DNA from 3 places in the Moorella naiadis (nom. illeg.) genome. Region 1 is predicted to be linked to each of the others. Evidence: riboswitches for the same ligand, from Rfam matches in the RefSeq annotation. Region 1 holds a riboswitch; each other region holds the start of a gene.
The links. Region 1 has a riboswitch for thiamine pyrophosphate ahead of cytX (putative hydroxymethylpyrimidine transporter CytX). Riboswitches for the same ligand answer to the same signal wherever they lie in the genome.
Positions count from the first base shown of each region.

Region 2: another riboswitch for thiamine pyrophosphate. It lies ahead of thiS (sulfur carrier protein ThiS); the one in region 1 lies ahead of cytX (putative hydroxymethylpyrimidine transporter CytX).
Region 3: another riboswitch for thiamine pyrophosphate. It lies ahead of thiC (phosphomethylpyrimidine synthase ThiC); the one in region 1 lies ahead of cytX (putative hydroxymethylpyrimidine transporter CytX).

Region 1 is NZ_JAXGFQ010000007.1:131,179-138,573, reverse strand. Features, by position in the region: gene SDD30_RS06770 (biotin transporter BioY) at 1-433, opposite strand, end outside; gene SDD30_RS06765 (biotin--[acetyl-CoA-carboxylase] ligase) at 564-1,553, opposite strand; gene panD (aspartate 1-decarboxylase) at 1,722-2,105, opposite strand; gene panC (pantoate--beta-alanine ligase) at 2,080-2,955, opposite strand; gene SDD30_RS06750 (Rossmann-like and DUF2520 domain-containing protein) at 3,092-3,967, opposite strand; gene folK (2-amino-4-hydroxy-6-hydroxymethyldihydropteridine diphosphokinase) at 4,279-4,791, opposite strand; TPP riboswitch at 5,030-5,129, shown strand; gene cytX (putative hydroxymethylpyrimidine transporter CytX) at 5,216-6,514, shown strand; gene hcp (hydroxylamine reductase) at 6,657-7,395, shown strand, end outside.
Region 2 is NZ_JAXGFQ010000019.1:5,361-12,755, reverse strand. Features, by position in the region: gene SDD30_RS12035 (hypothetical protein) at 1-489, opposite strand, end outside; gene SDD30_RS12030 (hypothetical protein) at 678-1,205, opposite strand; gene thiH (2-iminoacetate synthase ThiH) at 1,532-2,662, opposite strand; gene SDD30_RS12020 (thiazole synthase) at 2,756-3,523, opposite strand; gene thiS (sulfur carrier protein ThiS) at 3,554-3,754, opposite strand; TPP riboswitch at 3,862-3,961, opposite strand; gene SDD30_RS12010 (tetratricopeptide repeat protein) at 4,386-6,272, opposite strand; gene SDD30_RS12005 (hypothetical protein) at 6,714-7,052, opposite strand; partial or broken gene SDD30_RS12000 (polysaccharide biosynthesis protein) at 7,384-7,395, opposite strand, start outside.
Region 3 is NZ_JAXGFQ010000020.1:18,677-26,071, reverse strand. Features, by position in the region: gene SDD30_RS12365 (DMSO/selenate family reductase complex A subunit) at 1-776, opposite strand, end outside; gene SDD30_RS12360 (DMSO/selenate family reductase complex B subunit) at 934-1,482, opposite strand; gene SDD30_RS12355 (dimethyl sulfoxide reductase subunit A) at 1,494-4,067, opposite strand; gene SDD30_RS12350 (spore coat associated protein CotJA) at 4,590-4,796, shown strand; gene SDD30_RS12345 (spore coat protein CotJB) at 4,821-5,078, shown strand; gene SDD30_RS12340 (manganese catalase family protein) at 5,093-5,665, shown strand; TPP riboswitch at 5,828-5,935, shown strand; gene thiC (phosphomethylpyrimidine synthase ThiC) at 6,060-7,358, shown strand.

The DNA.
Region 1 (7,395 bases):
GCCCTTTGACCAGGTTAACATGAAGGAGGGCCATAAGCTGGAGGGTACCCAGGGTATAGACGACGACCAGGCAGAGGAGCATCCCGGCAATCAGGCGCGGGTAGCCGGGCTCGGAGTGTCCCCTCTCCAGGATCAGGCCCATGGCGTAAACCCCCAGGATGAAGCCCCAGAGATACCCCCCTGAGGGGCTGGCGAAGGTCGCCAGCCCGGCACCGCCCCGGGCGAAGACCGGCAGGCCAATGGCCCCCAGGAGCAGGTAGACCACCATGGCCAAGGTACCTTTGTTTTTGCCCAGGATGGCCCCGGCCAGGAGGACCCCCAGGACCTGACCGGTGATGGGCACAGGGGTGAAGGGCAAAGGGATGGAGATCTGGGCCAAAACAGCTACCAGGGCGGCCAAAAGGGCTACCAGGGTGATATCGCGGGTACGCATAAAAACACTCCTTTAAAATAAGATGGGGGAAGTGAGAGGTGGAATTTTTAATGGGATTCAGGAGAATTAATGTTAACCCAACATAGCTATGTAGGTTAACATATTAGGTAAAAACACCTCATTCTGGTCGTTATACCGGCCGCAGGCTCACCTCGCCGGAGTTAAACCGCCGCTGTTGGCCACCGGCGTCCCGGACCAGGAGGGCCCCTTCGTCGTCAATATCGATGGCTAGGCCGTGAAAATTCTCTCGCCAGGAGTTTACCTGGACCTCCCGCCCCAGGGTGACACTGGCCTCTTTCCAGGCAGTGCGCACCGGGGTGAAGCCCTCTTCCTGCCAGCGCTCGTACCACTTCTCCAGCTGGTATAAAATCCGCCGGAATAAAGGCAGGCGTTTCACTGGCCGGCCCATTTCCAGGTATAAGGAAGTAGCCGTAGGCCTGACTTCCGGGCAGAAATCACCGGCCTCCAGGTTAACGTTGAGGCCCACCCCCAGGACGATATACTCGACGACGTCGATCTCCGCCTTGATTTCCGTCAGGATGCCGCAGACTTTACGCCCGCCGGCCAAAAGATCATTGGGCCACTTGATGCCCAGGGGCAATCCCGTCCGCTCCCGGACAGCAGCTGTAACTGCCACGGCAGCCAGGAGGGTTAACTGGGGGGCCTGGACCGGCGCCACCCGGGGCCTGAGGATCACCGAAAACCATATGCCTTTACGGGCCGGGGACAGCCAATTACGGCCGCGCCGACCCCGGCCGCCGGTTTGGCAATCGGCAATGACAACCGTCCCCTCCGGTGCGCCTTCATCGGCCAGCTCCTTGGCCACCTGGTTGGTAGAACCTACCTCCTCATAGTAATAGAGGCTCCGCCCTAACCAGGAGGTTTCCAGGCCGGCGGCCACCTCCTCAGGGTAAAAGCAATCAGGGGTTGCCAGCAGGCAGTAACCCCGCCTAGTTTGGGCGTCAATCTGGTAGCCTTCCTGGCGCAGGGATTGAATATGCTTCCAGACGGCCGTCCGGGAGATAGCCAGGTCCCGGCTCAGTTCCTCCCCGGAGATGTATTCCTGGCGGTGGCGGCGCAGGAAATCCAGCACTTGTTGTTTGCTGCCTTCTATAGCCATATTTATATTGTAATCTTCCTTTTTATGGTTGTCAACTATTACTTTCTCCAGCAGGTTAACATATACACCGCCGGATAGAAGCCCGGCTTCCGGCAGCGCTTCCCGAAGTTTAATGCGAGAAGGCGCCGGTTGTTAAAATTCCGGCCGCTGCCAGCGCGGTGTAACGGGCTAAACCCAAACCTGGCCCGCCTGTTCATCCTTAATGGAGGCTATTTTATTATTTGCATCCAGGAAGATAACCCGGGGCCGGTAGTTAGGGGCCTCCCGGTCGTCAAAGATACCATAAGCAATAATGATCACAATATCCCCTGGCTGCACCAACCGGGCAGCAGCGCCGTTGGCGCAGATAACCCCGCTTCCGGCCGGTCCGGGGATGGCGTAGGTTTCCAGGCGGGCACCATTGTTATTATCTACCACCTGGACCTTCTCATTGGGTAAAATATCTGCTGCGGCCAGCAGGTCGCTATCAATGGTAATGCTGCCGACGTAATTCAGGTTGGCTTCGGTCACCGTCGCCCGGTGGAGTTTACTTTTCATCATAATGCGCCACATCGTCCTTCACCTCCAGGATTAGATTATCAATGAGGCGGGTATTACCCACCCAGACCGCCAACGCCAGGAGGACCCGCCCGGCGATCTCCTCCAGGGGCTGCAGGGTATCGGCGTCGCTGACAGCGATATAATCAATGCGGGTTTGAGGCTGGGCGGTGATCTCTGTTTCCATGGCCTTCCTGACGGCCGCAGCCCGGCGTTCACCTGATTTGATTATACCGGCCCCCAGGTTCAAGGCGCGGTACAGGGCCAGGGCGCTACGGCGTTGCTCCGGCGTCAGGTATTTATTGCGCGAACTCATGGCCAGGCCATCGGCTTCGCGGACAATGGGCACGGTAATAATCTCCACGGGGAAGTTCAGGTCCCGGACCATTCTCTTGATAACCTGGGCCTGCTGGTAGTCCTTCTGGCCAAAGTAGGCCCGGTCAGGCTGAACGATGTTAAAAAGCTTGCTGACTACCGTGGTCACACCGCGAAAATGCCCAGGCCGGGAAGCCCCGCAGAGGACCTCCGTTAAGCCTTCGACCTGCACATAGGTGGCATATCCCTCGGGGTACATTTCTGCCACTGGGGGAGCAAAGATAGCGTCCACCTCAGCTCCGGCTGCCAACTCCTGGTCACGCTCGAGGTCACGGGGATAGCGGGAAAAATCCTCCTCGGGGCCAAACTGGGTCGGGTTGACAAAAATGCTCATGATCACTACGTCGTTCTGTTCCCGGGCCTTACGGACCAGGCTCAGGTGACCCGCGTGCAGGTAGCCCATGGTGGGCACCAGGCCGATACTCCGGCCCAGCCGCCGGGCAGTATTTACATAATTGTGGACGGCTTCTATGGTCTCCAGTAACTTCAAGGTGGCCATCTCCTCCAAAATGAAATGGGTGCCATCCCGTTCACCGCCGCCTCGGTGCGGCTTCGCTGAGTTTGCTCTACGCCGCGAACTAAGTCGCCTCCAGCCTTCCGCCTGTACCCGCCGGCCCCTCCTTCTTTTACCGGCCCCCGGGCGGAGCCAGGATTGCCTCCAGTCCGGCGGCCTGGTGAGCTTCAATGCTGCCTTTACGGACGGCCACCTCGATGGTGTAGCGGCCCAAGGCCCGGTAAATTTCGTCCAGTTCTGGGGCTTTGACGGCCATAGCCTGCAAGTGATCGGCTATCGTTTCTCCATCACCCCGGGCAATGGGCCCGGTCAGGGCCAGGGTAGTTCCCTTTTCTTTAATATTACCCCAGGTGCCTTCAATTAGTGGCGCCAGTGCCCTGACAACCATTGCCGGTTCCATCCCGGCGGCCTGCATCAGCCGGTAACTTAAATCGACCAGGCTGACCAGGTAATTGGAGGCGACGCAGGCAGCGGCATGGTACAGGGGTTTAGCCTCCGGCTTAATGATAAAATACTCGCCCCCCAGGTCGTTAACCAGTTGCCGGCCCAAAGTTAAGGCTTCCGCATCACCCTCTAGGCTGAAAACTGACCCGGGCAGGTTGGTCACGGCCCGGTCGGCATCGGCGCAGGACTGGAGGGGATGGAGGGATAAAACCCTGGCGCCAGCCTCCCTGGCTGGTTCCAGGACGGCCGTAGTCAGGGAACCGCTCATATGAATCACCGTTTGCCCGGGGTGAAAACCTCCCTGGCGGGCGATAGCCAGGGTTACCGGGCCAATGGCCCGGTCGGTGGTGGTTATCAAGACTACTTCGACCAGCCGCGCCAGGGCCGCCGGTTCGGTAAAGACAGGGCAAGCCAGCCTGTGGGCCGCCCGTTGGGCGGAAGCCCGGGTCCGGCTGGCAACGCCGGTAATGGTGTAGCCGCGCCGGCTGAGGAGTATACCCATCCCTGTGCCTACAGGACCGGCGCCGATAATCCCGACGCGCATTATCTCATCCCTTTCCCCAGTAAAGAAAAAGCTCCCGACGAGTTGCCGGGAGCTCCCTGCCCCTTTACCCGTCTCGGTCCCCATATGATCCAAGCGGTCTAGAGTTATATACAGTTTTAATATGAGCAGTAAACAGCTTTACGAACCGGGTAGGCGGATTAAATTTTCGCGGCCGGGATCCGTCATAGCTAATAGGTGCGCTCCTTGGCTGGTCACGCCCTTGATATCCGGACCCTGGCTGCCCGCTCTAAAAAGTAGGGGTTCGTCCACAGTCTCCCGCTATGGTTAACCTTACTTCCAGCTTTATTGTATCACCTGCCGCCGGTATAGAGCAATACTTCCTGGCCGGGGAAGTTGTCCCTGGCCGCTACGGCCGCCCGCCGCCCGTCCGGCAGGATGAGATCCGGGGCGATCTCCGCGAGGGGTATTAAAACGAAAGCCCGCTCCAGCATGCGAGGGTGGGGGATCTCCAAATCAGGTTCGGTGACGTTGATATCATCATAGAGCAGAATATCGATATCAATGGTCCGCGGCCCCCAGCGTTCCCGCCGCACCCGGCCCAGTTGCTGTTCCACCGCCAGGACGGCCCTTAATAATTCCCTGGCCGGCATGGTGGTCTTGATTCGGGCGGCGCTGTTTAAAAACCACCCCTGGTCGGTTTTACCCACCGGGGCGGTTTCATACCAGGAGGATAGCCGTTCAACCTCGATACCCGGGGTGGCATCCAATAAAGCCACTGCCTTTTTCATGTTTTCTTCCCGGTTCCCCAGATTTGACCCCAGTCCCAGGTAAGCTGTTTCAAAATTACCTTCGTCTAACGGCATCTAATCATCTCCGCTCCACAGGTTGCCGCAACTCTATCCCTAGCATGTTCCGGTTACGCTGCAAACCTGCATAGTTGCTGATAACATTTTGGGGCGACCTAGTCGTCTCCAGCTGCGATCCTCGCTTTGGCCCTAATCAGGCATGTTTAAGCTTTTTCGACACTAAACCTGAATATCCTGCTGCTGCCGGTCCTTGACTTTGGGGAACAACAGGAGTTAAAATAATTGTAAAATTTGGTGGCGACCGTGGGGGAGCTTATAGCTGAGATGGGGATAAGCCCCAAACCCCGGAACCTGACGTGGATAATCCCACCGTAGGGAACGGCCGCTGGCGTTACTCCTGCCCCGTAAGGATGGGGGTGTCAGCGTTGCCGGCTCTACGCCGGTATTTTTTACGGCTGCCACCCTGAAGGAGTTGAGAACTGTGAGTAATAACATCACCCCGATCCCGCCCGGTGAAAGAACCATGAATGGTCTGGACTTTTTCTTGCTCTGGGCCGGCGCCGGCATTTCCCTGGCCGAGATCATGGCCGGCGGTTTCCTGGCCCCCCTGGGTTTCGGGATGGGAATCCTGGCCATCCTGGTGGGGCACCTGATCGGCAACAGTCTCTTCGCCGCCGGGGGCCTTATTGGCAGTAGTTATGGTATACCAGCCATGGTCTCCACCCGGCCGGCCTTTGGCGTCCGGGGTTCCTACCTGGGGGCCCTCCTTAATATCCTCCAACTTATCGGCTGGACGGCCATTATGCTGATCGTGGCCGCCCGGGCCGCCGACAGCCTAGGCCAGCACTACCTGGGAGCCTCCTACCTGCAGCTCTGGACCGTAATCATCGGCCTGGCTACCACTGCCTGGGCCTGGGCCGGCCGCTATTCCTGGCCCCGGCTGCAGAAACTGGTGACCACCCTGTTAATCCTTTTCTCCCTGTACATGACTTATGTTATCTTCCGGGGACCGGGTTGGGGACACCTCTGGGCGACAGGAAGTGACGGTAGCCTGGGCTTCGGCCTGGCGACGGACCTGGTCATTGCCATGCCCCTCTCCTGGTTGCCCCTGGCCGCCGACTACAGCCGCTTTGCCCGGGATAATGGCAGCAGCTTCGCTGGCAGCTGGTTGGGGTATTTCCTAGCTAGTAGCTGGATGTATATCCTGGGCCTGGGGGCTACCCTGGCAACGGGCAGTGCCGACCCCATCCCCATGATGCTGGGCCTAGGCCTGGGCTTACCCGCCCTTTATATCATCTTCTTCTCCACCGTTACCACGACCTTTATGGACGTCTACTCGGCGGCCATTTCCAGCCTGGACCTCTTTAGCGGCTGGAATGAGCGGCACACCACCATGGCCGTCGGCCTGGCCGGGACCCTAATCGCCCTTTTATTCCCCATGGAGGCCTACGAAAACTTCCTGCTCCTCATCGGCGGAGCCTTTTGCCCCCTCTTTGGCATCGTTCTCACCGATTACTTTATCTACCGACGCGGTCGCCTGGAGGTCGATAATCTCTTTGGCCGGGGAGCCTTCTGGTATACCGGCGGCGTCAACCTGGCAGCCGTTATTATCTGGCTCCTGGGCTTCCTGTTCTTCCAGTGGCTGACCCGGACCGGCTTTCCCCTGGGGGCGTCGGTGCCCAGCCTGGTGGTTACCGGAGGCGTTTATTATGTCGCCATGTTCTTTTACCGGCAACCCGCCTGGCGGCCGGGGATCACCCGGCAGCACGAAGGTAAATAGGTAAAAAAATCGCCCCCGGGGGCGGTTTTTTACCCCTTTGACAAAAATCTCTACCAGCTGTGACCCAGGTCACAGTTTCTTGTCCCCCGCGCTGGTATGATTGTCTACGTAAAATAAATCTTCATTACGGGGAGGAGAAACTATGTTCTGTTACCAGTGCGAGCAGACCGCCGGCGGCAGCGGTTGCACCAAGGTGGGGGTCTGCGGCAAGAATGAGGACATCGCTAGCCTGCAGGATACCATTATTATTGGCCTGAAGGGCATTGCCGCCTACGCCTTCCATGCCCGGGAGCTGGGGGCCGTCGACCCTGAGGTAGACGGTTTTATGCACGAAGCCCTATTTACCACCTTGACGAACGTCGATTTTGATCTTAATCGTCATATAGAAACGGCCCTGAAGCTGGGTGCCATGAACCTCAAGGCCATGGAGCTCCTGGACCGGGCCCACGTAGAGCGTTTCGGCGTCCCGGTGCCGACGCAGGTCGCTACCGGTATCAAGGCCGGCCCCGGGATCCTCATCACCGGCCACGATCTGCTGGATCTCTACGAGCTCCTGCGGCAGACGGAGGGTACGGGCATTAACGTCTATACCCATGGGGAGATGCTGCCGGCCCACGCCTACCCGGAGCTGAAGAAGTTCCCCCATCTGGTGGGTAATTACGGCACGGCCTGGCAGAACCAGAAGAAGGAATTCGAGGCCTTCCCCGGCGCCATCCTGGGGACCACCAACTGTGTCTTGATTCCTAAGGAATCCTACCGGGAGCGCATGTTCACCTGCGGTATTGCCGGTCTGCCCGGGGTAACCCATATTAAGAATCGTGACTTTACCCCGGTCATTGAAAAGGCCAAATCCCAGCCACCCCTGGAGGAGAAGGCTGGCG
Region 2 (7,395 bases), on a different contig from region 1:
ACCGGCTATTATTCCCCGGCTCCGCTGCCGCACTCGCTCTGCCTCTGCCAACCTATTAGATAAACTGTCGAGTTTATGCAGGCACAATAAATGATCGCCACCCTCCAGCTCGATCCTTGTATGAAATTCATGATCATCGATCGCGTCCCATGTTATTACCTTTTCCCTAACGACGTAGCCTGTACTTCCTGCATCACGACCACTGGGCTTACGTACACGTAGGGGAACAATAGTCATGTTGGGTCCAAAGATCAGAGGGATAGCCTTACGACTCCTATCGTCCGACCACGCTGCCGACTTTTGTTTGAAGTCAACTCCAATATATGATGCAATATGTCTAAGTAACGTCTTTGTACGGTAACGCTCTATGATCTTCCGCCCATCGTCCATCCATACCTGGGTATAATTGCCGCCGTCGTCGGCATACACCGGCACTAAACAACATAAATGAGGCAACTCCTTCTCCCGCAGCCAGCTGTAATAAGCCATTATCGTCACCCTCCCCTCGTTATAAACCAATTATCCTCATTCAACCGGCATTTATCAAGTCCGGTAAAAGGGCGATACAGTATTTTAGCGGCTCGTTTTCTACCATATTACGTTGCAATCGATACGGCTACATAGCAAAATACGTACGATACAAGTTGTAATAGCATATCTTTAATCATGTTATTTTATCAAGCGTCTCCCAACCATCCCTTGGCAATCTGTAACCCTATGCCTGTCATTCGCCACCGCTTGCCGTCCTGATCTATCCACCCCTCTTTTTTAGCCCGTTGCAGATAGGTGCTTACGCTGGCCACTACCGTAGATTTTTCCCGTAGTTCATCCTTCATTATCAGGCGAATGTCGTCCATGGTCGGCGCTTCCTTGTAGTAATAGTCTTTATAAAATACCACGAAAGCAACTAGTTCTTTGTTATTATTCAGCTTGGCCTTCGCTCTTAATTCAGCGATGGTCGGTATCGTTCTCGCCGTTTCAGATACCGCTTCTTCTTTTTCCGTCCCTTGAGCAGCAATGTTATCGCTCGCATCGATCCTTTCCAACATCTCAGGATCATCGCGCTGGCTGCAACTATCATTATTTTTTGTCTTCAGAAAGTCGTACAACCGGCTTTCGAGGATCTCCCTGATATGCTCCCGCTCGCCTTTCAGCTCAAGTTTCAGTTCCCGAGTTACGAGTTTTAGATAAATCTCTTTTTCCACCGCCTACACCCCCCAGGGCAAATAATTCAACTCAAATACAGTTTAGCATATCCTGCCAGCTGTCGTCAAGAAAAACTACGCGATTAAAAATTAATTGCAGGGAGTTTTGCGCTCATGTGTCGGCGCTGTGTTCATAGGGACCCGCAATCGCAGGTGGGCGACGAAAACATCGAACTGCTGCTCATGCACATATAAAAAGGGCGATGAAATAGGTCCATCATTTCATCGCCCAATTTTTTAATTGGAGGGAGCACCCGTGGGCTGAAAATAAATACGGAGGGCGCCCGCAGCCGCGTCAAGTGTGGAACAAGCTTCAGGAAAGCGCCTCAGGAACACAGCTGTTTCTCCAGGCTGTCCCACTGCTGCCAGTCTTCAAAGACAGGTTGATAGCCTTTTTTGAGGAGCAACTGCCGGATCTCCGCGACACTGCGCGGGTCGGAGATTTCGAATTGGGGCGCGGCGCCGTCGGGGTGGGCGTAGCCCCCCACCCTGGTAGAAGAGCCTGCCGACATTTTCGTGACCCCCAGGGGCAGGATATTATCCCGGAACGCCGGGCTTTCCCTGGTAGAAATGGTGATGCCGGCCCGGGGCAAAAACAGCCGGTGAGCCAGGAGGATCTGGACAAAACTCTTGTCATCCACGGGGTGTTCCGGTTGAAAGCCACCGATACTGGGCCGCAGGCGGGGTAAGGAAATGCTGATCTGCACCTCCCAGAACTTATGCTGCAAATAAGCGGCGTGCAGTCCGGTAAAAAAGGCCTCCCGGCGCCAGTCGGCCAGGCCCAGGAGGGCCCCCACCCCTACGGTCCGTATCCCGGCGCAGCAGCTCCTTTCCGGGGCGTCCAGCCGGTAGGGGTAATTGCTCTTGGGACCGCGGTGATAGCGGGCGTAGACCTGGGGGTCGTAGACCTCCTGAAACATGGTCAGGCCGTCTACCCCGGCGGCCACTAGTTCCCGGTACTCCTCTTTCTCCAGGGGGTAGACCTCGATACAAACGCTGCTGAAATACTTCTTTAAAATACTAACGCAATCTTTAATGTAGGCCACCGGGCTGTGCTGGCGCGATTCCCCCGTCAGGATGAGGATGTCCCGCATCCCCCTCGCGGCGATGGCCCGGGCCTCTTCCTCAACCTGTTCCAGGGTGAGCTTGGTCCGGGCGAACTTGTTGCCGGCATTAAAGCTGCAATAAGCGCAGCGGTTCACGCAGAAGTCCGAAAGGTACAAGGGCGTAAAAAGGAAGATAACCCGGCCGAAGTTCTTTAGGGTTAAGCTGTGGGCCTTCTGGGCCATCTCCTCCAGGAAGCCTGTGGCCGCCGGGGAGAGCAGAGTCAGGTAATCAGCCGGCTGCAGGTGCTCTTTGGCCAGGACCTGCCGGACATCGTCCGGAGTCCTGCCGGCAAGGAAGGCCGCAAAATCAAACCCATTATAGCGGTGGTAAACCTCTTCGTAAAAACCCATTCCCACCACCCCTTTCATAATATGCCCATAGGTTAGATCTCCAGGTTTTATTTTGTCATAACAAACCACAACCACTTCCCCGAGCCGAAGTGATCAAACCAGGAACCCGGTCAAGGGCGAGGACGCCTCGGCCAACTCCCGGGTCGGCGCCAGGCCCGACAGGTAGGCAGTCCTGCCGGCCGCCACTGCCAGGCTGAAGGCCCTGGCCATGGCCACCGGGTCCCGGGCCGTGGCGATAGCAGTATTCACCAGTACCGCCGCCGCCCCCATCTCCATAGCCTCGGCCGCCTCCGAGGGTTTGCCTATACCGGCGTCAACAATAATGGGTAGGTCAATCTCTTCTATTAAAATACGAATCATCTCCCGGGTCTTCAGGCCCCGGTTGGAGCCGATGGGGGCCCCCAGGGGCATGACGGCCGCCGCCCCGGCTTCCTTTAAGCGTTTGGCCGCCATCAAGTCGGGATTCATGTAGGGCAGCACCACAAAGCCTTCCCCAGCCAGGACCTCGGTGGCTTTAATCGTCTCCATGTTGTCCGGCAGCAGGTAGCGCTGGTCGGCCACCACCTCGATCTTTACCCAATCGCCGCAGCCGGCGGCCCGGGCGATGCGGGCGATTTTGATGGCCTCCGCGGCGGTCCGGGCGCCGGAAGTGTTGGGCATCAGGGTGCAGCCGGCAGGGATATACGCCAGCTCATTCTCCCCGGGGTTATCCAGGTCCACCCGCCGCAGGGCGACGGTGACCACCTGGGTGCCAGATTGGCGCACAGCCTCCCCCATGATTGCGTGGCTGGCAAATTTACCGGTGCCGATAAACAGCCTGCTGGTCAATTCCTTATCGCCGATAATCAATTTATCGGTCATGTTTATCCCCTCCGAATTAGATATGGCCTTTTAACCGCCACCAACGATTCTGATTACCTCTACCTCGTCATTTTCCTTGATCACAAAATTGCACCAGGCCTCCCGCTTTACTACCTCGGAGTTGACGGCCACCACCACGGCAGCAGAGGCTATGTTTTTCGTGATCAGCAGTTGCTCCAGCGTCATGCCTCCGGGCAAGTCTTCGGCCCGGCCGTTTAAAAGGATCTGCAACGGCTCTCCCCCTTTCTCCTCATTGCATTACTCTACTGCAGGGCCGGCGGTACAGGCTTAAGCCATACAAAAATCGGAGCTTCCGCCGGGAAGCTCCGATCTAGTTCGCACTAATCATCATAACTCCCTACGGTGGCATTACCCACATCAGGTTCAACGGGTTAGGCCTTACGCCCTCTCAGCCTTGCGGCACCCCTGGCGATGATTTAATTTACTATAATCTTACTACCGGATTCCGGTTTTGTAAAGGTATACCACCGGTAAGGCGGCTGTATTTTTGCAGTGCCAGCCCGGATAATCCCTAGTACTGCAGCGTAATTTGCTTCCTGACCCTAGCAATCGTCTGGCCCCAATACAAGAGCACAGCCTCTTTTTCCGGCGAGCCCCCTACGCCGCTTGCACACCACCGGTAAAAGTTTACGCTGTAGTACTATTATTACACGATAATTCTTGGCTTTTATCAATCGAAACCGCACCATTGTACGTGTCAAAGACCGGGCTGGCTGTACCGGTCGCAGGTGCCGTCCAGCCAGTTTACGCCGCCAGCGCGAGCAGAGCGGATGTAGCGAGGAACCGAGATTTTCGACAGCTACTCCCTATTGTTTCACCTCAGTTAGATCCTACGCCCCTGTTACCTGCATCCCAGTATGTCCTCAAGGGGCTGGCGCAATTCGACAGGTATAGTGGCAATTTTAACCCGGCGGCCTTCCAGGTCCGCCTTGCCCACCATTACCAGGGCCTGCGACCAGAGACGGCCCAGGGGGGACCTGGGGAGCTCCTTCTGCCAGAAGAAACCTTCCCCTTTTAAGGAGCCGAAGATACGGGTAATAGCATTCAGCCGGCTCCAGCCGCCCTTCTGCAACAAATACCTCAGTAACTCCCGTTCAACCCCGTCCAGCTCACCTATAGCCTTTGCCAGGTTATCGTGGGAAGAAAGGTACTCCGCCAGCTGCTTTTCCCGCTCGCGCCGCAGCCGGGCCAGTTCCAGGCCGTACCGGCTGCAGGCGCCGTCCAGCCAGTTGGCAGGCATATTCTTTAAACCTCGCAGGAGGGAAGGGTCCTGGGGGAGGGTTTTGGCTTCTATTTGCTCCCGCGCTCCCTCCTCATAAAACCTCATGGCTTCCTCAGGCAGCCTGAGGAATAGCTCCCTTTTCTGGAATTCCTGCTCCAGCAGGTTCAGCTTCTGCCGAAAGTCTTCACTCAGCCCCTCCCTGTCGATCTGCTCCAGGGTAGCGCGGGCCTCATCGTACCTTTCCATCTGGAGCATCAAGGCGGCATAATTGAAGAGCACCGCCGGGTCTTCCGGGGCCATCTCTTTTAGGGAGGCCATAATGGGCAGGGCTTCTGCCGTTTCGCCCTTCTGGCGCAGGAGATTGGCCAGGGCCATCATGGCGCGGAAGTAGTATTTCCCTTGCTGGAATAAGTCCTGCAGCAGTTTGATGGCCGCATCCACCTGGCCTTCATCCCGCAGCGCAAAGGCCTTTTCGACTATAACGTCCAGCTCGGGATCAGGTTCCAGCACCACCGGAGTTTTCTTGATTTCTACGAGCCTCTTTTCCCCATTAATAAACATAGGGATCGGCTCTCCCTCTTTTAACAACCCCTGTTCAATGAAAGCCTCCGCCGCCGCCATTTTAGCTGCCGGCACAAAGTCGGGCGCCTCTAGTATCTTCCATCTCAGCTTTTCCCCCCAGGCACCGGTGTTATCTACCAGGGAACGGGTGACCACACTGACCCCTGGCCTTTCTCCTGCCGTAAGGATATAGGCAAGCAGCTCCATGAGGATATAACCGTCCTGAAGATAGCGGTGCTGTTCTTCTGCATCGGCGGCACAGGCCTCGATAATTGCTCCCAGTTCCTTGTGATCGTGCATTTTATAGCCCATGGTAAAGGGCGGGATGACGCCGCTCTCCACCAATAAAGCCACCTGCTGCATGGCAGCAAACAGGGGATATTCTGCGGCTATGGAAACCCACAGGTTCGCCGCCCGCTTATAACGGCCCAGGTTAAAACAGGCCACCCCGGCCAGGAACTTGTTTTCCCAGTTAACATGATAGCTCTCCCAGCGGCGATACAGCTCCAATACCTGGTGGTGATCGTTCAAAGCAGCCGCCGCCCGCATGACAAACACCGTGTACTCCCGAAAGAAACGTGGCACCTGGCTGCGACTGCGATGGTATTCCGCCAGGCCCCTATCAAAACTACGGACCGCTTGCTTGAGGTACTGCCGGGCCGTCTCGACCTGCCCCTGGGTTGCGTAAATGCTGGCGGCCAGGGCATAGGTAAAGGGATTGGCGCCCCTGTCCCTTCCCTCCGTAGTGAAGGTCGGCTGGATTACCTCCAGGGCGCTCTGGGGGTCACCGGCCTGGAAGAGGGCAAAGGCCAGGTTGTTGCGAGTCGGCACAACGTCTTCTTTGGCCAGGGCAGCGCTAAAGGTTTTTACCGCGCCTTTAAAATCCTTTTTCGCTAGCAACTTCTGCCCCTGGGATACAAGTTCTTCAGCTCGCATTTGCTTCATAGAAATATTCCCCACACTTGGCCGTATTTTGCCTTACTTTTTTCGACAAAGGGTGAGGAATTTCCTGCCAGCACGGTAAAAATAAAAGGGCCGAGCATCGCTCAGCCTTCTCCGGATTATCATTTGTAAAGGAAGCGGCCCTGGATGTAAAGGAAAACGATAGGTGAAATTCAAGAACAGAATTAACCCGCTGCTTTTACAGGTTTTTCCCTAACCAATTTTATCGCCTGGAGGCAGGGTTCTTACTACGTCGACGTCCATGCAGCCAACGCGGCACGATGAAAATGGTATACGGTGTTATTTTCGAGGTAGAATCTTAATTTCCGTCCATCATAATAATTAAGGATTTCTACATACAAGCCAGGGATAGGCTGGTGAGGAAAGAAGCGGTAAGCGTCCCGCACTTACCGCTTCTTTAACCGGTAACAACGCAGCATGGTTTTAAGACCGGGTGGGCGGCTGGAAGGGGGTAGGCGGGGCTTGATCGTTGTGGGCGGAGAGGTACTTGAAATACTGAGCTACATAGTAATTCATCCCCGTCAGCGGCCGGCCGCGCACGGCCGCGTTCCACATAGCCCTGGTCTCCGGGCTCTCCCCATGCCAGCTGGTCACCGCCTGGGTGAAGTAACCCCTGATCTTTTCTTGGTTCACTGTATTGGGGTTCATGGGGATGGTATAACGCCGGGCGTAGTTAATCCCCTTCCACTTGGCGAAGACCAGTGCCCTTCCCAGGGCGCCGCTGGCATCCATAGACATGAGCGGCGCGGTAACTTTAGCCATTATGCTCACCTCCTTTCGCCCCTTATTCTAGCAGGGGCTAAGGGAGGTGACTAATTTCGTCGTTGTCCGGTGCCGGGTCATTAATTTACGTTATCAGCCGGGATAAGCGCAAGATTCGGCCGTCCGGGTAACAAGGCAAGCCCCAGACCTGGCGTAAGGCGAGCAAATATTAAAGTTACTACCAGGGGCCAGTCGTGGTTAAAATTAAATAACACTTAACGCGATCTGACAAACATACCCACACCTTCTCCGCTCCTGCTCCGTTTATGGGTAAATTTCTGTAGTAACACAAGGGGGAATTGGGGCCGCCAGGGCGAGAAATCCCCGCCGTTTCATAGCAGGA
Region 3 (7,395 bases), on a different contig from region 1:
CCCTTTTCTTTAGCCAGGCGCAGGTAATAATGGCCGTTGGCCCCGCCCAGGCGCGTCTCGCCGGGATTATCGGCAAAGAGAACGATAAGTTTTGAGTTTAAAAGGTCATCGGGGCTATTCCCTTCTACGGCACCAAAGGTATAAGGGGTAGCATAACTGAAACAGGCCGAGCTATAGGTGTTGTAATACCCCAGGTAACCGCCGAACATATTGAGGAAACGCGGCAGGGCGCCACCAAAGGCCGGCGTAATCCAGGATTGGCTCACCTGGCCATAAATGCCGGTGGCGTAATTGATATAAATAGCCTCGTTGCCGTAGGTTTTCTTAATCCGCTGTAGTTCTTCAGCTATTGTATCCAGGGCCTCATCCCACGAGATCCTTACAAATTTACCTTCGCCCCGCTTACCCGCCCGCTTCATAGGGTACTTTAGCCGGTCAGGATGATAAAGGCGTTTGCGTTGAGCCCGTCCCCGCAGGCAGGCTCGGGCCTGGGGGAAGTCAGGACTGTCGTTTCTCTCTTGATCGGGGGTAAACCAGGTTACCACCCCTTCTTTTACATGGGCATACAGGGGACAGCGGCCGCCACAATTATGCACGCAACTGGTGGGGACGACTGTTTCCCCGGCCTCTGAAATTCCTCCTCCCGGGACTGCCCCGGCCTGGCGGTCCCAGGATATAGTCGCCAGGGCCACCGCCCCGCCAGTGGCGGCGGCGCCGAGTGCTAAAAACTTGCGTCGGGAAATGGGCTTGAGCCACAGCCTTGTATCCTCAGCCATACTTCCTCTCCTTTCCTTTTGGACTGGGTTAACATCCACATTTGGTTACTTAACCTAACCCAACTGTCTAACCTGTTACTATTTTACCTTGTCTACGACATCCCTCTGGTCATGATGTCAACCTGCAGTCCCGTCTTTTGTTTTGTTGACGTAGTACTTATTTCCTTGCCTCGGCAGCCGCTTTAATGATAAGGGAGGGATGGGTAATGCGGGAATCCGGCAGACCTTGAATATCTGCCGTGCCGCCGTATTTTTGCCGTAGTTCCTCAATATCGCCGAAATCCAGGGCGCGCATCATACAAGCAGCGACACAGGCCGGTTTTTCTCCCTTATCGATTAAGTCGGCGCAAAGGTTGCATTTACCCACTTTACCTTCAGATTCAATATACTGGGGTGCGCCGTAGGGGCAGGACCAGACACAGTAGCGGCAACCGATGCACTTGTCGTTATCCTGTATAACTATGCCATCTGCCCGTTTATAGAGGGCCCCGGTGGGGCAGTTTTTAACGCAGGGCGCCTGGGCGCAGTGGTTACATCCCAGGGAAATGTGATAAAACCAGGGATGGGGGAATTTCCCACCTTCCAAGGTATAGACCTGGCGGTAAAGGACTCCCACCTCCAGGTTGTTTTTATCCTTGCAGGCGATCTGGCAGGTCTTGCACCCGATGCAAACTGTCATGTCGTAATAAAAACCAAGCTGGGACATAAGCCCACCTCCTAAAAAACGATGCGCAGGGGCCATTTGTCGTCAGGCGGCAGGGGCGATCCGGTCCATTTGGCCACCTGAACGTTGCAGGAATTCCATCCCGAGATCCCCTGACCGGTGGGGATGGCTCCACAGAGGATATTGTCTGCGCCTGCTTTGTCCGCACCAGTTTTCTCATCCATCTCGACCCAAGCACCGTGGGGCAAGGCAATTACTCCAGGCATAATCCTTTCTGTCAAATGCACCGGCCGCAGGCTCTTACCGTGGCGACTGGTTATAAGGATTGTATCCCCTTCCTTTATCCCCCTTTCGACTGCGTCGACTGGATTCATCAGTACATGATCCAGGAAGGCCTCACGTAACCAGGGGATGTTGTCGAAAACCGAATGGGAACGCCGCAGATAATGGGGCGTAACCATCTGTAGGGGATAATCACCCTTCACCTTTTTATCCCAGTCGGTGAAGGTATCCTCATAACCCTCCCGGGGCGGATTGTAAGTTGGAATGGGCTTGATTTCCGTCCAGCCTTTATCCCTTACCATTTTGGCCAAGGCCTGGGAGTAGATCTCCAGTTTACCGGTGGCGGTTTTTACCGGGTGGGCCTGGGGATCCCGGCGGAAGTCCTGGAGGTAGATAAAGCCCAGCTTATCGCCCGGTTTCCGGGGCACCTGGTAAATCCCCTTCTCTTTGAATTCCTGTAAAGTAATCCGGCCCTGCTGGGGCTCGCCCTGGACACCCATAGCCGCGATATCTGCGACCGTAATGGTCAGCAGCTTTTCAAAGTCGGAGCCATCCTCTTTCATGACCTGCGCCCCGGCCAGCTGGTTAAAGAGTTGCTGTTTGGGAGAAATAGGATAGGCTTTAGCTGGATCAATACCCAGTCGCTTAGCCAGCTCAATGGCGATCCACTGATCATCCCGGGTTTCGAAGAGGGGTTTAGTTATTTTAGTGTAATAGATTAAGATTTCCCGGTTCCCGACCAGGAGCCCCCCCTCCCGTTCCCACTCGGTGGTAACCGGTAGCACCACGTCAGCATAGCGGGAGTTGGTGGTCAAGAACTGGGAATGGGAAACCACAAACTCCACCTTACGGTGGGCCGCGATTCCTTTGGTCATCCCGTCCCTGGTCTGCAAAGTCGCACCCCAACCGTGGTAAATCATCTGGATGTTGACATCCCGGACGTCGTTATAAGCAGCGGTATATTTTCCGTTAAGGATGGCGTCCCACATCTCACTGTCGTTAATACTGTCGGAGACAGGGTTTTTAATGACGGGTAGGCCGTTTTTACCGGGGGTTACCAGGGGCGGCCCGCCGTTGCTGGCATTCTGGTGGCAGCTGACACCCGTCATGCGACCTGGCTGGCCGATATGACCCGTCATGCAGCCGAAAGTCATAAACATCTGCGGCCAGGAGTCGCTGTTGTGGACCCGGGCCGGAGCCCAACCGGTAAGAAGGGCCACCCTTTTAGTCGTAGCTATCTCCCGGGCCAATGCGCGGATTTTCAGGGGTTCAACGCCGCAGATGGCCGCTGCCCATTCCGGCGTCTTGGGCACGCCGTCGTAAGTCCCCAGGACGTAGTCCTTAAAGTTCTCCTTCGGGTCGGCCCCCGACGGCATATGGTCAGCATCGAAGCCTACGGTGCAGCGGTTCAAGAAATCCCAGTCAATTAACGGGTTGGTTGCCGGGTCGTCTTCTTTAATCAGGGTATAGGCCATGCCCAGGAGCATGACGTGATCCGTATTCGGCTGGATGGGAATCCACTCGTCACCAAGCACTCGGGCGGCCTCGGTATAAATGGGATCGATGATTATAAATTTAGCCCCCGCCTTTTTCGCCTGGAGGTAATTATAAGGCGGCGTCCCCAGGCTGCTCCAGCCCGGATTAGCCCCCCAGAGGACAATAAGCTGAGAATTACGCAGATCAAAGCGGTCATTATGGCTGAACTTAAAATAGCCGTCGGCCAGGCCGATAATGTCTCCACCATACCGCCAGGAACCCCAGGAGGTTGTACCCCAGTGGGAGACGTAGCCACCATAGAGGGCTAGGATATTGCTAATCTCATTACCGCCGCCGACAAAGATGGCCCGGTTGCCATACTTTTCCTTGATACGTTTAATCTCGCCGGCAACGATATCCAGGGCTTCGTCCCAGGAGATACGCACCCATTCGTCCTGGCCCCGCAATTCCTTCTGGCCGCCGCCGGGAGCCCAGTGCTTGCGTTTCATGGGGTATTTCAAGCGGTCGGCAGCAAAGACTTGCTTGCGCTGAGCACGACCCCGGGCGCACCCCCGCTGCTGGGGGAAGTCGGGGCTGTCGGGGTGGGTATCGTCGGTTTTTTGGCGTAGCACCACCCCGTCGACAACATAGGCTTTATTCAGACAGCGGCCGCCGCAGTTGTGCCAGCAGGCGGCGCTAAGCCACTGGCCCTCCTTTTCTACCAGTTTGGTTGCCTGTGTCTTGGAGACTTGCGTTAGCCCGTTGCTGCAGCCGGCCAGGGTAAGGGCCGCGGAAGCAACGGCGGTAGATTTTAAGAAAGCCCGGCGGTTCATTTTGTATTCCAGGGCTTTGTCGATAATACTACTCATCCTCCCTCACCTCCAAAAAAACTTTTATATGGGATATCCCGGGGATTAACCAGGGGCTGCAATAGTTCTGTTATAACCCAACGGTCGCATTGCCAGGCGGTGAAAATGCCAGGCCAGAATCACCGCCGACTCCAACACTGTTTCAACCCGCTTTCACGACTGTGCTAACGTTCACATCATGAGTTTCAACAAGCCTGCAGGTCTTCCCTTTGTCACCCCCATCAAACCTTACCCCTGCCTTTTGTAGCTATAAACAAACTCTCTATGATCATTTGTCGCCCCTGGCCAGGGCCAATTTACCAGACCCAGGGCCAACGAATGCCCGACGTTTTTTTATGGTGATAACAGAGGGTATATAGACCGGATTTACACCGACTTTACATGGATACGGTTAACAAAAAACCTGGTTTCTAGTAACCCTTCCTCCGGCAACCAGCATATTATAAATTAGCATTTTTCCATGGTTATCACCCCGGAGGCGTGCCAATAAAAGACAGAAGAATAATTGAGAGGTGGTTTATTATGGCTACCGAACAACAGGGTAAGCGTAGTATTACCGTCCGTCCCGGTGATGATCAGGTTGACAAACAATCTTTTTCTTGCCACCTAGCCCGGGCCTACGTGCCCTGGCAGCGTTTTACAAACCGCTGGGAGCCGATGGAGGGCCTGATCAGGGGAACGATTTTCCCCGATCTCTTTATGCCCTACCAGCACCGGCGCACACCTTAGAAAAACACGGCGGAGGGAGAAAACATGGATGCCCAGCGTTTAAATATGCTCCGGAATATCATGGCCCTGGAGTTTACCTGTGTGGACTTTAACCTTTATTTGGACACCCACCCGGATGATTACCGCGCCCTGGCCGATTATAATGCCACCAGCGAGGCCCTAGCCGTGGCGAAAAAGGAATATGAAGCCCTCTATGGTCCCCTGACCAATTACGGCTATTCGCCCAGCCCCCGGGCCTGGCGGTGGATTGAGGAACCCTGGCCCTGGGAAACGATCTTTTAGGCGGAGGGATAAAAATGTGGATTTATGAAAAAAAACTGGAGTACCCGGTACGCGTTGGCGGCCCCAATCCTCGTTTGGCCAAGGAGATAATAACTCAATATGGCGGGCCGGACGGGGAATTGGCAGCTTCCCTGCGCTACCTGACCCAGCGTTACACCATGCCCATCCCCCAGGCCAAGGGGGTGCTGACGGATATCGGGACTGAAGAGCTGGCCCATATGGAGATCGTGGCCACCCTGGTCTATAATCTGATTAAGGATGCTTCTATCGAGGAAATAAAAAGGGCGGGCCTGGACGACTACTACGCCGACCATGACCGCGCCCTCTACTTCGTCAACGCCGCCGGTGCCCCCTGGACCGCCAGTTATATCCAGTCCAAGGGCGACCCGGTCACTGACCTGCACGAGGACATGGCTGCCGAGGAGAAGGCCCGTTCAACTTATGAATATCTGATTAACCTGTCCGATGATCCTGATGTCTCTAACGCCCTAAAATGGCTGCGGGAGCGGGAAGTAGTCCACTTCCAGCGTTTCGGCGAGACCCTGAATCTTATGCATGAGTATTTAGACCGGAAAAAGTTCTACTAAATTAAAGCTGAAGCCCCGGTAAGGGGCCTTGCCATGCAGCCGGCTTCTTTCCTGGTAGGCAAAAAGAACCATCGCGCCGGCAGGAAATAGCTTTTCGGCGGCGAATATCTATATAATAACTAAACCAGACAAAAATCAGCAAACTAAGGCCTAAAAACTTAATATTTACCCCCGGGGTGCCCGTGCGGGCTGAGAAGTGCTGGATAGCACTAACCCTTGGAACCTGATCTGGGTCATACCAGCGTAGGAAAGCGGGGAGAGAGGTTTTTTAAAGATCACCGCTTGCCAGGTGATCTTTTATTTTACCTAATAGCTGCCCCAGGGTAGCAGCAAAGGGTTAAAAGCGATAAAAGATGCTACCTCCAGGGCAGGAATTTCAAAGGGGGTCAAAAAAATGACGCAACTGGAAGCAGCCCAGGTGGGACAGGTAACCAGGGCCATGGAACAAGTGGCTGCCAAAGAAGGGGTAAAAGCAGAAGATTTAATGGCCGAAGTAGCCGCCGGCCGGGTGGTGATCCCGGCCAACACCAATCACCGCCACCTCCAACCATGCGGTATCGGTAAGGGTCTAAAAACGAAGGTCAACGCCAACCTGGGTACGTCTACGGCCTATCCTGAAATCGAACCCGAGCTGGAGAAACTACGTGTAGCCCTGGAAGCCGGAGCCGATGCCGTCATGGACCTGAGTACCGGCGGCAATATTAACGACTGCCGGCGCCAGGTCCTCGCCCAGGCTCCGGTTGCCGTCGGCACCGTTCCTATTTACCAGGCCACAGTGGAGGCCCAGGAGCGCTATGATGCCCTGGTAAAGATGACCGCCGATGATCTTTTCGAGGTAATCGAAGTCCAGGCAGCCGACGGCGTCGACTTTATTACCGTGCACTGCGGCGTCACCCTGGAAGTAGTCGACCGCCTGCGCCAGGAAGGCCGCCTTACGGATATCGTCAGCCGGGGAGGTTCCTTTTTAACGGGCTGGATGCTGCATAACGAACAGGAGAACCCCCTCTACGCCCAGTATGATCGCCTGCTGGCGATCGCCCACCGCTATGACGTCACCCTGAGCCTGGGGGATGGTCTGCGGCCCGGCTGCCTGGCCGATGCCACCGACCGGGCCCAGGTTCAAGAACTCATTATCCTGGGCGAACTGGTGGATCGGGCCCGGGAGGCCGGTGTCCAGGCCATGGTGGAGGGACCCGGCCATGTGCCTATAAACCAGGTCCAGGCCAATATCCTCCTGGAAAAAAGGCTCTGCCACGAGGCACCCTTTTATGTCCTGGGACCCCTGGTTACCGATGTCGCCCCAGGATACGATCACATTACCGCCGCTATTGGCGGTGCCCTGGCGGCCACAGCCGGGGCCGACTTTATCTGCTACGTCACCCCGGCCGAACACCTTGGCCTCCCTACCCTGGCCGATGTTAGGGAAGGTGTCATCGCTGCCCGCATTGCCGCCCACGCAGCCGACCTGGCGAAAGGATTACCAGGCGCCTGGGAATGGGATAGGGAAATGGCCCGAGCCCGCAAGGCCCTAGACTGGCAGCGCCAGTTGGAACTGGCCCTGGATCCGGAAAAAGCCCGCCGGTATCGCCAGAATCGCAATGAGGATGCTGCCGTTGCCTGTTCCATGTGCGGCGACTTCTGCGCCATGCGCCTGGTCGGGAAATACCTGGGGAAACCGGTAGATGAATGCTAGATAGCCGGTCCTCCCTTGTCGCCAGATGATGTTAATA